Regions from separate parts of the Chryseobacterium sp. BIGb0232 genome, predicted to be linked through region 1. Evidence: riboswitches for the same ligand, from Rfam matches in the RefSeq annotation. Region 1 holds a riboswitch; each other region holds the start of a gene.
What was found. A riboswitch is a leader RNA that binds a small molecule or an ion and turns the genes downstream of it on or off. The one in region 1 is predicted to bind S-adenosylmethionine.

Region 1 (4,528 bases):
GTTCCGGAGAAAACGCCTTTAATTCTTGTGATATTTTCTCCTGAAAGGTGTAATAATTTAATGGTATCAATTAACGGAAGACCTGCTCCTACATTGGTTTCATACAGATAACGTCTGTTATTTTTACTCAGCGTATATCTTAGTTTTCGGTATTCTTCGATTGGAAGGGTGTTGAAAATTTTATTGGAAGAAACCAGATCAAAGCCGTTTTCTGCTAATGCATGATAGTTTTTAACAAAGTCTTTGCTTGCGGTGTTGTCTACCACAATCAGATTTTCCAATTGATTTTCATTGGAAAAATTAATTAACTCCTGAACATCTGATGAATGTTCTGCTGTTAAAACCTCATCAGACCAGTTACTATCAAACCCTTTTTTGTTGAATGCTATTTTCTTTGAATTGGCTACTGCAACTACTTTAAGGTCTACTTTTTTACGTCTTTTAATTTCTTCTGAAGATTCAAGAACCTGTTCAATTAATGTTTTTCCTACATTTCCATGGCCTATGATCGCTAAATGAACAGTCTTCGGTTTTTTGAAGATCTCAGATTCTATGATGTTTCTGGTTTTTTCATCCTGTGAAGAAGTCACCACGATGTTTACTCTGTTTTCACCGGCAACCTGGTTTAAAAGCAATGGAAAAACATTATTTCTTGCCAATTCTGCAAAGACTTTATTAGAATCTTCTGCTACAAAACCGATCACAGAAACATTGTTGATACTATATATTTGAGATACTTTTCCTGATTTTCTTTCTGCTTCAAACTCATCAATAAGACAAGCTACTGCTTTTTCAGCATCATTTTCATGAACTAAAATGGAAATTCCGTTTTCTATGGCTTGCTGGGAAATTACTCCCACACTGATACGCGCTAAAGTAAGCGCTTTAAAAATTCGTCCGTCAATTCCGATTTCCCCTAAGAAATCTTCTCCTTCAAATTTGACAATTGATCTGTTCTTCAAAAATTTTATTTCTTTAGCATTTTTCATTACTTATAAAATGTTTTTTATGATATTATTTAATTGTTGATATTCCATTAGGAAGGCATCATGCCCGTGTATAGATTGGATCTCGTGATAAGAGATATTTTCCTTTTTCTTTTTCAGATTCTCAAAACACATTCGGATTTCAGAAGCCGGGAAGAATAAATCTGTATCTACGGAGATCATGTGCATTCGTGCCTCTATGCTCTCCAGAGCTGTTTCATCAGTATTTATATTCATCAGCAAATGATTCATCAGCTTGTATGCACTTAAACTAAATCTCTCGTTGAGTGCATTGCCATGGTAAACCAGCCAGTCTTCCGATTCCAGGCGTTGCTTGTCCTGATTGTATTGAGTTTGAAATCTGTCATTAAGTGATTCCGGAGTTCTATAGCACAGCATGGCATGGATTCTTGCTTTTTGTAATGGTTCTTCTTTATCATTCAATAAAAATTTCTGAACCAGACATTGGGCATGCAACCAATCATGGGTTCTGTAATCACAGGCAATAGGAATGAAAATTTCTGCCAGCTTGGGTTGTTTTGCTAACATTTCCCATGCGATTCCCCCACCCAATGAGCCTCCAATAATGGCATATAGGTTTTTGATATGTAAAGCTTCCAGTCCTTTCAGAAATATATTAGCAATATCTGAAGGAGTAAAGTCTTCATAGTTTTCAATTAAAAAATGATCGTATCCGTTTCCGGGAATGTTGAAACACAGAACAGTATATTTATTGATATCAACAATCTGATTTTCGCCTACCAATTGTTTCCACCAGCCTTTTTCTCCGGATACGTTTGAATTTCCGGTAAGGGCATGGTTGATTAATATGATAGGGGCTGTAAACAGGTCTTTCCCGAAAAGCTCATAGCTCAACGAGATATTGTATTCCTTTTGGGAATGAGTTTGATACGAAAGATTAATATAGTTTAGTTCTGTTTTCAATTCTATTAAATTTTAATACAATTGAAAATGCCACAGGAAATGGCTGAAAAGAACTTCAGTAAGTTATCTGTCCAAAATTACTTTGGTAGAACGTAGCACCTTCTTTGCTTGCGCAAAGGGTTGCTAAGGTTTCATAGGGTCTAATCCCTCAACCTTTCTTGATAACATTTTCAATATTTGAATGAACGAATGATGCAAAGGTAGTTCTTTTCTTTTAAAATCAAAAAAAAAATAATTTAATATTTAAAAAAGCCCTTAAACACAAGTATTTCAAGAGTATATTAATAATTCTTCAGATAAAAGGAATTGGAATTATTTTGCAAAAAAACTACCTTCGTATGGAAAAATGATGATATATGATCGCCGAAAAAGAAAGATTACAAGATACCAAATGGAAAAACTGGGGACCTTATGTAAGCAACCGGCAATGGGGAAATGTACGGGAAGATTATAGCCCGAACGGAAATGCATGGAATTACACCAATCATAATAATGCGGAAAGCTATACCTACCGTTGGGGTGAAGAAGGTATTGCCGGAATTTCTGATGTAAAGCAATTGTTCTGTTTTGCTCTTTCGTTTTGGAATAAAAGGGATAAAATCGTTAAGGAACGCTTCTTTGGATTGAGTAATCCACAGGGAAACCATGGTGAAGACATCAAGGAAATTTTCTATTATCTGGATAATACACCTACTCATAGCTATATGAAGATGGTTTATAAATATCCGATCAATGAATTCCCTTATGATGAACTTGTTGCAGAAAACGGTAGACGCAGCAAACAGGAACCGGAATATGAAATCTTTGATACAGGGATTTTTGATAATGATGCCTATTTTGATATTTTCATTGAATATTGTAAGGCTGACCACAATGATATTCTCGTCAAAATAACGGTTTGTAACCGAAGTCAGTATGACGCTCCTATTGCAGTAGCACCTACTGCATGGTTCAGAAATAACTGGAAATGGGGTTACAATACCTATAAAGGAGAAATGAATGCTTCACATGACGGAAGTATCAATATTGGGCACGACAGTATTTCCATCAAAAAGTTTTATTCAAGAAACAGGAATGCTCAAAGTGTATTTTGCGAGAATGAAACCAATACTCCAAAGCTGTATGGAGCCCCACAGGCAGAAAACACTTATTTTAAAGATGGAATCAATGATTTCATCATCCATCACAGCAATACGGTAAATCCTGAAAAAAAGGGAACCAAAGCTTCTTTCTTAATTGATGAACTTATTGGAGCCGGACAATCCCAGGTCTTTGAATTCAGGTTATGTCCTGATGAAAGCGATGAGCCCTTTGAACGTTTTGATGAGATTTTTACAGCAAGACAGGCGGAAGCGGAAGAGTTTTATCATGAAATTCAAAATGATACTACCAATGAAGATGAAAGGAATGTACAAAGGCAGGCTTTTGCCGGGCTTTTGTGGAATAAACAGTTCTATCACTACAATATTGGAAAATGGCTGAAAGGGGATCCGAACTTTGAAGCACCGAGAAACTTTAATGATTATGTAAGAAATACAGAATGGAACCATCTTCACAATAAGGATATTATTTCGATGCCTGATAAATGGGAATATCCATGGTATGCAACCTGGGATCTTGCTTTTCACTGTGTTCCTATATCCATCATTGATGCTGAATTTGCCAAAGGACAGCTTTTACTTCTGACCAAAGAATGGTATATGCATCCTAACGGACAGCTGCCAGCCTATGAATGGAATATGAGCGATGTAAATCCACCTGTACATGCATGGTCATGCTTCAGGGTTTTTAAGATTGATGAAAAAAATAATGGTAAGCCTGACTTACTATTCCTTGAAAAAGTATTCCAGAAACTTCTGCTCAACTTCACCTGGTGGGTGAACCGAAAGGATAAAAACGGAAAGAATATTTTCGGAGGCGGATTCCTTGGACTGGATAATATTGGAGCCTTTGATCGAAATACTGTTTTAGAGGATGGTCAACATCTGGAGCAGGCTGACGGAACGAGCTGGATGGCCATGTATGCACTGAACATGATGCGAATTGCTATGGAACTTGCTCAATACTATCAGGTATATGAGGATATGGCGATCAAATTCTTTGAGCATTATCTTTATATCGCGGAAGCAATGGAGAATCTGGGTGAAGGAACGAAAGGGTTATGGAATGAAGAAGACGGATTTTTCTATGATGTTCTTCAGCTTGGAAATGGAAACAGTGTTTCTTTACGATTGAGAAGTATTGTTGGATTAATTCCATTATTTGCCGTAGAAATTGTAGATCATCGCCTCCTGGAAAAGATGCCCAATTTCAAAACAAGAATGGAATGGATTTTAAAAAATAAACCAGAACTCACCAAGCTTGTTTCTCACTGGGATGAGGAAGGCCAGGGAAGAAAACATCTGATGAGTATTCTCCGTAAAAACAGACTGACAAAAGTATTGACAAGAATGCTTGATGAGAAAGAATTTCTAAGTTCTTATGGAATTCGGGCTATGTCTAAAGTATACGAAGAAAATCCTTTTGTGTTCTCTGTTCATGGTAATGAAAATGTAGTGTACTATACTCCTGCCGAAAGCGACAGCAGAATGTTTGGC
Region 2 (4,528 bases), on a different contig from region 1:
TCTGTAATTTTTGTCTCTGTATAATTTCCGGCAAGATTGATATTTAAGTTTCCGCCACCAAGTTTCCAGTCATAGGAAACAACTACATCTACTCCTTTCGTTTCGGTATCAACTGCGTTCGCAAAGAATCTGCCACTTTCTACCGCATTTCCTTCTCCTACCACTGAAATATCAGATAATCTGGAGTCTGTAATGTTACTGGTAATTACTATTCTGTCTTTAACTTTAATGATATATCCGTCTACCGTAATGAAAAGCCCTTTAGCAGGTTTTAAGGTGAATCCCACACTTCCGTTTACTGATGTTTCCTGTTTTAATTTATCAAATCCCAGAACCTGTGCAGCGATGCTTTCATTATTAAAAATCCCTTTTCTTACAATACCATCTCCTGAAGTGGAGATATCGGCATAAGAATTATTAAAATACTGCTGCTGAAGTGACGGAGCTCTGAAACCTGTTCCTACTGCCGCCCGCACCGCATAGTTTTTCACAAACTCGTATCTTACTGCTAACTTTCCATTCAGGGTATTTCCGAAGTCTGAATAGTTTTCAAACCTTGCAGCAGCATCAATATTCAGTTTTTTATCCAAATCATAGGAAACATCAGCATATACTGCTGTTGAGTGCCTGTCTTTTTTCAAAGCATTATCCGGTGAAAAACCAATAAAAGATTGTGAACCTCCTGCTCCGATCACTTTAGAATCTTTTGTGGCAACATTTCCGCTCTCATCATATTGGGTATAGGAAGCTTCATCTCCCGCTTTGATCTGATACTGCTCAAACCTGAATTCTCCCCCAAAGGCAATATTGAAGTTCTTTATCTTCTTTGAAACGTCAAGATTAACGGTATTTTGCAGAAAACTGTGTGCCCCTGCGTAAAAACGGGTGGGAGATTTTATTCCCAGAGAAGCATTATTGGTATTGCCAACATTGTAATTGAATGTATTGCTTCCGAATGTATTACTCAGATCAATCAGCCAGCTGTTGACATTATATTTAGCACCCACAGCATAAGAAATATCATAAATCTGAGAATTCAGGACTGCCTGAAAACCGTTGGGGTAGATTTCTTTCACAATATTAAAACTTTCATTCGGAAGCCTTCTGAAGCCATATCCTTTTCCTTCTTTAATACTGAAACCACCAAAGGAATAGAATTTAAAGTTATCATTCAAAGGATATTCTGAATTGAAAAACAATTGCCCCTGTCTGATTTGTGCGTCTCCGATCTGGAAATTAAAGTCATCTCTTGTCAATCCTCTTTTTCTGATCTCATCATCATCATTTTGTCTTGCAACATCCGGATTATCTGCAAATTCATAGGCAAAATTATTCCCGTAAATATCAAGATCATGATTTTGGGTTCTCGTAGTTTTTCCTCTGTGGCTTAGCTGCAATGAAAGATTGATAAACCCATCATTTTTACCCAAAGAAGTTCCATAATTCACTCCCGCCTGGTAAGTATCCCCATCATTTCTTCCACTTAATCCATAGGTTAAGCTTGCGGAAGCCCCTGCATTCTTTTTTAAAATAATATTAATTACTCCTGCGATGGCATCAGAACCATATTGTGCTGCAGCACCATCTCTTAACACTTCAATTTTTTCAATGGCAATGACAGGAATAGTACTTAAGTCCGTTCCTACAGATCCGTTCCCTACTGTATTCTGATAATTGACCAGGGAAGTTGTATGCCTTCTTTTCCCATTAAGCAATACTAAAACCTGATCCGGCCCCATACCTCTTAATGTTACCGGATCAATATGTTCCGTCCCATCAGAAGCCGATTGTCTCACAGAATTAAATGAAGGGATCACATAATTCAGGAGATCCTGAGCCGTCATTTGTGGAGATGATTTCTGAATTTTATCAATATTGATCACATCTACAGGAACAGGTGTCTCCAGCTTTGTTCTTTTGACGTTACGGTTTCCGACGATGATAATGTCTTCGATTTGTTTTCCTTTTTCCTCCTGCTCCTGGCCAGCAACCAAAATTGTCCCTATCAGTAATACAGCGGTGCTTAATTTTTTCATCTTTATTCTTGCCAATTAAAATATTCTTCCACAGATTATACTGCAGATACACAAGACTTCAAGAAATGGAATTCATATAAGAAATATTGACTTCACTTATCTCCCCATCGGGTTGGAATTAGCACCTTTACACTTTTGGAATCGTGTAGGTTGCTAAGGTTTCATTGGGCCAAATCCCTCCACCTTTCTTGATAAATCTAGTGCAAAGGTAGACTAATTTTTCAAATCTGCAAAAATTGAAGAATCACCCAAAAGAAAAAAGGCAAATCTGCAGGTCTGCAAATTTGCCTTTGTATTTATTTGACAATCATCTTTTGAATAGCCACTCCGGTTTCTGATTTCAGATGAACCAGATAGGTTCCCCGTGGATAATTAACCTTCAGCTCATAGTTTCCGTTTTCTTTATCCAGTTTGAATGCGTCCAGTTTTTTACCACTCATATCGAAAATAAGAATTTCTCCATTTTTAGCTTTATTAAAAATTAATTTTGCAGAGCCATTTTTAATGGGGTTATCAGCAATCTGAAGAGATAGTTTGTTGGTAGCATTCACATCAGAAGTAGATAAAGTTCCGGCAGAATTTCCAAAAATTCTGAATTCTCCTGGCTGTAAAGTAATCGGAGCAATTGTAGAGCTAATATTTGAAAAGGTATCATCCATCAAATTTTTCCATTGCCCAACGTAAGGGAAATAAGGAATTACATTTTGTACAGAAGTGGAATAATTGGCAAGAACTACTACATTTTTCATTCCGTTAATAGTGTTGTCATAGACATAGATTCTCGTGATCAATCCATCCGGATCGTTGGCCAGATTATTTGATTCTATACTGTATGTTTTTGATTTGAATACAGGGTTGGTATTTCTGATATCGATAATCTTCGACCAAGTATCATAAACTGCTTTTCTATTGGCATCAGTATCATATCCTAAGGTAAACGCAACAGGCTTTTCATCAGTTCTACAGCCGTTGTTGATGCTTCCATCCGCACACCTGTTGATACTGAATTCATAACCCAGCTCTCCAAACTGCCAGATCATTTTTGGACCGGGAATGGTAAAGAATGTTGCTCCGAATGTTTTCATTCTTTCTAAAGCCGTATTCAAGTTCTTCACACTGTAACTTCCATTAACAGCTCCATAAGCCAGGTTTTTAAACATCAGTCTTTCTTCATCATGACTCTCACCATATCCTACTGCACGCATTTCTGCAAAACCATGAAGATTGTGATTCATACGGTCGTAACTGCTGTTTTCTTTATATCCCATTGTATTCTGATTATAGGGTTCTGTCTGTTTATTCCAAAGCATTACTCCTTTTCCTTCTGCTACTCTATAATTTGCCCATTGCTGTTCTTCCTGATCTGTTCCCAGATGTTCAAATATCATATAAGAATTAGGGTCAATTGCCCATTGTTTATCCGCATAATTCTTCATAATATCCACTCTATCCTGCTGATAGGCATTGGTACAGTTTTCATCGTTTTCAGAACAGTTTTGGGTGAAACCTTTCGTTAAATCCCAACGGAATCCATCAATATGATATTCTGTGAGCCACTGCTGAAGACATCTTTCAACGTAATATTGAGTTGAAGGACTTGTATGGTTAAAATCATTAAAAACATTATAAGAATGTTTCGGAACCTGATTAAAATAAGGGTTATTAGCTGCCACATCACCGTAACCATCACCGTCCGGATCTATATTCCAAAGTCTCGCCAAGGGAGAACGTCCTGTTGCATGGTTAAAAGCGACATCAAGAATGACAGCAATCCCATTCTGATGGCACAGATCAACAAATTCTTTGAATTTCTCCGGCGTTCCATAAGCTTTATCTAAAGCATAATGAAAAGAAGTATTGTATCCCCATGAAAGGTTTCCGTCAAATTCCATAATCGGAAGCAATTCAATGGCATTGATCTTTAAGTTTTTTAAATAAGAGATTTTGTTGATCAGGGACTGCCAGTTTTTTTCCTGTGTAAAATCTCTTAGCAGCAGTTCATACACCACAAGATCTTCCTTTGCAGGTCTTTGAAAATTGGTCGCCTGCCAGTTGTAAGGAGTCTGCCCTGTTTTGAATGTTGAAACTTCAAAACCCTGTCCGGCTGGAAATGCAGGAAGATTAGGATAAGTGGAAGCTGAAATCCACTGATCATCATAAGAAGATAAAATCTGAGAAGAATAAGGATCAGCTACTTTTCTCAAATCATTAGTCCTGTACTGAAATGTATAAAGCTGCTGTGCAGTCAATCCGTTCAGCTCTATCCAGTAAAGATCCGGGTTGGCAGTATCCCGTTTCATCAGGTAGGTATCATTCACCACCCAATTATTGAAACTTCCGATCACGTGAATAAAGTTTTTGTGAGGTGCATAAAGAGCTAATCCAACTTTAGTCTGATCTGCCGGATCATAATTTATTCCCTGTCTGATCCAGTTCGGAATGGCTTCAGAAACCACATTTCTGGGAACCTGCAACATGAATGTCGCATTTTT
Region 3 (4,528 bases), 170 kb from region 1:
CGTCCACCTGAATTTCCACTGTGTAAGATCGAGGTATAATCTGTATCAAGAATTTTTCCCCCAATTTTAAATGTAACCAACCCTGAAAAGTCAAAATTCTTATAGGTAATACTTGTACTTATTCCTCCTGTTAGTTTAGGCAAAGCAGAACCCTGCAATATTTTATTAGCCTTAGCATACTCTGAGGTTGTTCCTTCCACATTATTTCCATTGGCATCTTTCGTAATGGTTTTCCACAATGGTTTTCCGTTACTTGGATCTACTCCAACCCATTCCTGGATATAAAAATCATATACAGAACCTCCTACATTCAGCTGTTTGGTAGATCCTATCGCGAAAGGTCCGCCCGGCAATTTTGTTATTTTGTTATTGAGAGTACTCAGGTTAACATCAACATTCCACTGAAAATCGCTGGTTTTAACAGGGGTTGTGAACAATGAAAATTCAAAACCTGTATTCTTTATGGTTCCTATATTGGCAGGATAATCACCGATTCCCAAAGATGGAGCAACCGGGACATTAAACAGAAGGTCCTTACTTTTTCGCTCAAAATATTCCACATTTCCTTTGATTCTGTTGTTCAAAATCGCAAACTCCAAACCTATGTTCAGATTAAGGTTGGTTTCCCACTTCAGATTAGGCGTCCCTACTTTTTCCAGTGTTTTTCCCGGTTCTCCGGCCAGGCTAAAGTCTTTATATAATTCCGGATAAGCATAATACAGTGGCTGTCCGTTTGGCTTCAGTAGTTTATCATTTCCCTGTCCTCCATAACTAGCACGCAGTGTAAGTTGATTAAAGAAATTCAAGTTTTTAATAAACTCTTCGTTCGAAAGTTTCCAGGATCCTCCTACTGACCAGAATCTCCCCCACCTGTTTTCTTTCAAAAATCTTGAAGAACTGTCCGCCCTTCCTGAAGCGGATAAGAAGTATTTGTTATCAAAATCATATTCTACTTTTCCAAGAAAACTCAATAAGCTTAATTTATCACTGTTTCCTGTAAAATCTACCAGTAAAGAGGCAGCATCCGGCTCATAATAGTTAGGTAATGAGAAGCCTTGTCTGCTACCGGAAATGGTTTGGTAGTCATATTTATAAAATTCATGACCTCCCAACACATTAATATGATGTCTTCCAAACCTTTTATCATAGGTCAGGATATTACTGGTTGTATAAGAAAGGGTTCTGTTATTCGCTTTTGATACAGATCCTCCGGTCTCTTTACTTTGTCCAAGAAGTGGATTCGTATAATAGTGTTCATTATAACTCACAAGATCCAATGAAAAGCTTGATCTGAACTTCAGCTCCGGAAGGAAAGTGAATTCCATAAACCCTTTTCCCGAAAAGTTATCGATCTTATTTTCATTCTTATCTAATGGTAAGCTTGCCGCTAAATTCTGGTTTGAAAGTGCTACAGTAGGTCTGTATCTTCCGAAATCAAATACTTTGTTTCCTTCTGCATCCAGTACATAAGACCCGTCCGGGTTTCTTTCATAGTAAGGATAGAAAGACGGAACTACTCTTGCAGCCTGAATAATGTTACTGGATTTCGAATCTGAAGAACTTGGAGCCTGCTGAATACTATTGGTATAACTTAAGTTTACCCCAACATTCAACCATTTTTTCACCTCCGAATTAAGCTTTAATCTTGTATTATATCTCTTAAATCCAGATTCAATTGCCATTCCTTTATCATCCAGATATCCTAATGAGAAGAAATAGTTACTTTTTTCACTTCCGCCACTGATGTCCAGATCCACCTGATTTCTGGAAGCCACCCTTTGCAAAACGTCTCTCCAGTCATCATTCCATAAAGCTCTTGCTCCCGGTAATAATTTCCCGTCAGTTCCTATTGGTTTTTGATAATTGCCGCCATAAGGATTAATTCCCAGATTAGAAATAATATTATCTGTTGCCATCTGTGCGGCCTGTTGTGCAGAGATTGAACCAGATTGATATCCGTTTCTCATTGCCTCCCAATATAATTGAAAGTACTGATCTGTATTTACCTGTTCATAATCTTTTACGGCTCTGCCTGAGAATCCCTGACTGATATTAAGATTTACTCTGGCTTCCCCTTTTTTACCGGACTTTGTAGTAACGATAATGATCCCATTCGCTCCTCTTGAACCGTACAATGCACTTGCCGTAGCATCTTTCAGCACACTGATAGATTCTATATCATTCGGGCTGATAGCATTCAGGTTTCCATCAAAAGGAATTCCGTCTACAACGTATAACGGATCACTGGAAGCACTTACGGAGCCAATCCCACGGATCCTGATCGCAGATGTTGCTCCGGGTTGCCCTGAAGCTCCTGTAACCTGAACTCCGGGCACCATTCCTTCCAGCGCTTTTGTAACATTGGTTACAGGTCTGTTATTTATTTTATCACTGGAAATTGTTGCCACTGAACCGGTATAGCTGTTTCGTTTTGCTTTTCCGTAAGCTACGACAACCACTTCATCAATTTCCTTTTCTTTAAGTGTATCTTTTTTTGGTTTGGAATTCTGTCCGCTTACACTTACCACACCTAAGAAAAATGCAGCAACCGGTGGAATCCAAATTTTAGAATTGAATAAATTTTTATTAATCATAATCAATTTTATTTACCATATATTAAAATTTTACCCTTTACTGAAAAGACAGCAAAGGGCATCGATAAATACGATAAACCAAATGCTTATTTTTCCTTTAAAGGCTGAATGTAACACCTTACATAATGCAGGTTGTCAAGATATCATTGGGTCAGTTCCCTCCATCTTTCTTTATAAGCCGATCGAAATATGGTTGCAAAGCTATAAACTTTTAGTCTATAAAACAAGTAGACTTATTATTTTTTCATGATAAATTTTCAAAAATTAACATAAGTTTTTATTAAAAGCCATAGTAAAAAGGAATTACAAAGATTATCACTTTTTCAAACATGACAAAAATCATTATCGATAATTCAAAATAATATAGAAACAAAAAAAATGGCACTTGCGTGCCATCATCCAAATCAAATCTCAAAAAAACAGCCTGCGTACAATCAATGAAAACCTCTTCTCTAAAAGCAATTCAACAATCGGTCCACAAGCCATTAATCACCAAACACTGTATGTATCTATGAGTCAAAATTTCTAATTATAAATAAAATCTGATAATGAGCATTAAAAATCCCATCATAAGGTTCATTCTTTTTATGAAATGCTTTACAACAAATTTAGCCGTATAATAAATTACCGGAAATAGTAGAAATCCATCAATTATATCATAAAATATGCATTTGGGAGTATGAATTAAACATCCACCGAAAAACTTCAGAAACCGTTTCAAACCTGGAATTAAACTTCATAGACCCATAAAAAGAGACAGCTAATCAACTGTCTCTTTATTATATAAAATTAAATCTATCCTACTTATTGAGCAGCTTTCAGAGCTTTTACAATGATATTCATCATTACAATGGAGTTAGCAACATTACCTTGTCCGTTCCATTGTCCAATGACAGGCTTCTTATTACCATCTAGTAACCAAGGAGATGTATTACCACTTACCGGAGGTACAGTTCCATTATACCTAGTTACTCCGCCATCACCAAACCAATAGAATTCTTTAGTTTTAGATTTAAATGCTACAACATTTCCTGTAGTTTGAGATACTGACATAGCCTCAATTAAAGAGGAATCATAATTGCTTAAATCTCTTGAAGTACAGGCATCATTCCCTAATAAAGTGTTCCGTGCATCTCCAAAATCACCATTCAACGCAGAAGATGAAGGAATATTATAAGCAAAACAATCACTCCAGGTTCCTTGAGTTGCACCAGCTCCTGCGTAAGCCCTGATCATGTTTAGGGTATTCGCCCCAGTTGTTTCACTATACCATATAACAGTACCTCCGTTATTTACAAACGTCTGTACAGCACTTACTTCCGCAGCACTTGTAAGATCATAAGTATAGGATACCAATAGTAATTTATACCCGCCAATATTTAAGTCGTTAATACCGCCACTACCCACAACACGTCTTGTCACACTCCATTGTCCGGTTGTTTGGATCATCGCAGCAGGATTACTTCCACCAGGATAATAAGAACTGAAAATAAATGGATTATTCATTACAGCACCTAACCCGCTAGCAGCACCATCTACCCCAAAAGGCGATGCTCCTACAGAAAGTATTTTCAACTTAGACAAATCATATCCTGCATTTACGGTAAAGTTTACCGTACATGTAGAACCTCCTATGGTAACTGCAAAGCTCGCTGTTCCTGATGATGCAGGTGTCCCACTTACTGTATAGGTAAGGCTTCCCGATCCATTATTCAAGTTCCCGGCAGCAATAGTAGCTGTAAGGCCTGTTACCCCTGTAGAAGCAATACTTTGTGCCGCATAAGGACCTCCGTTACCCGCAGTATATGGGATCGTAAAGGATACTCCGCTTGCAGCCTGTCCATTTACCAAATTACCTGTGGAGGTGGCTCCTGCACAATTTAATACAGCAGAGCCTGTAGAAACACCGGTAATTGGTGTTCCACAAATCTGCA

Region 2: another riboswitch for S-adenosylmethionine. It lies ahead of M2372_RS14900 (TonB-dependent siderophore receptor); the one in region 1 lies ahead of M2372_RS11550 (alpha/beta fold hydrolase).
Region 3: another riboswitch for S-adenosylmethionine. It lies ahead of M2372_RS12365 (TonB-dependent receptor); the one in region 1 lies ahead of M2372_RS11550 (alpha/beta fold hydrolase).

The regions. Positions count from the first base shown of each region.
Region 1 covers NZ_JANUEH010000004.1:14,024-18,551, forward strand. The annotation lists gene M2372_RS11545 (ACT domain-containing protein) at 1-989, opposite strand, end outside; gene M2372_RS11550 (alpha/beta fold hydrolase) at 993-1,931, opposite strand; SAM riboswitch class I at 1,992-2,099, opposite strand; gene M2372_RS11555 (MGH1-like glycoside hydrolase domain-containing protein) at 2,288-4,528, shown strand, end outside.
Region 2 covers NZ_JANUEH010000006.1:46,821-51,348, reverse strand. The annotation lists gene M2372_RS14900 (TonB-dependent siderophore receptor) at 1-2,036, opposite strand, end outside; SAM riboswitch class I at 2,130-2,234, opposite strand; gene M2372_RS14895 (alpha-amylase family glycosyl hydrolase) at 2,333-4,528, opposite strand, start outside.
Region 3 covers NZ_JANUEH010000004.1:180,413-184,940, forward strand. The annotation lists gene M2372_RS12365 (TonB-dependent receptor) at 1-2,594, opposite strand, end outside; SAM riboswitch class I at 2,678-2,774, opposite strand; gene M2372_RS12370 (hypothetical protein) at 3,399-4,528, opposite strand, start outside.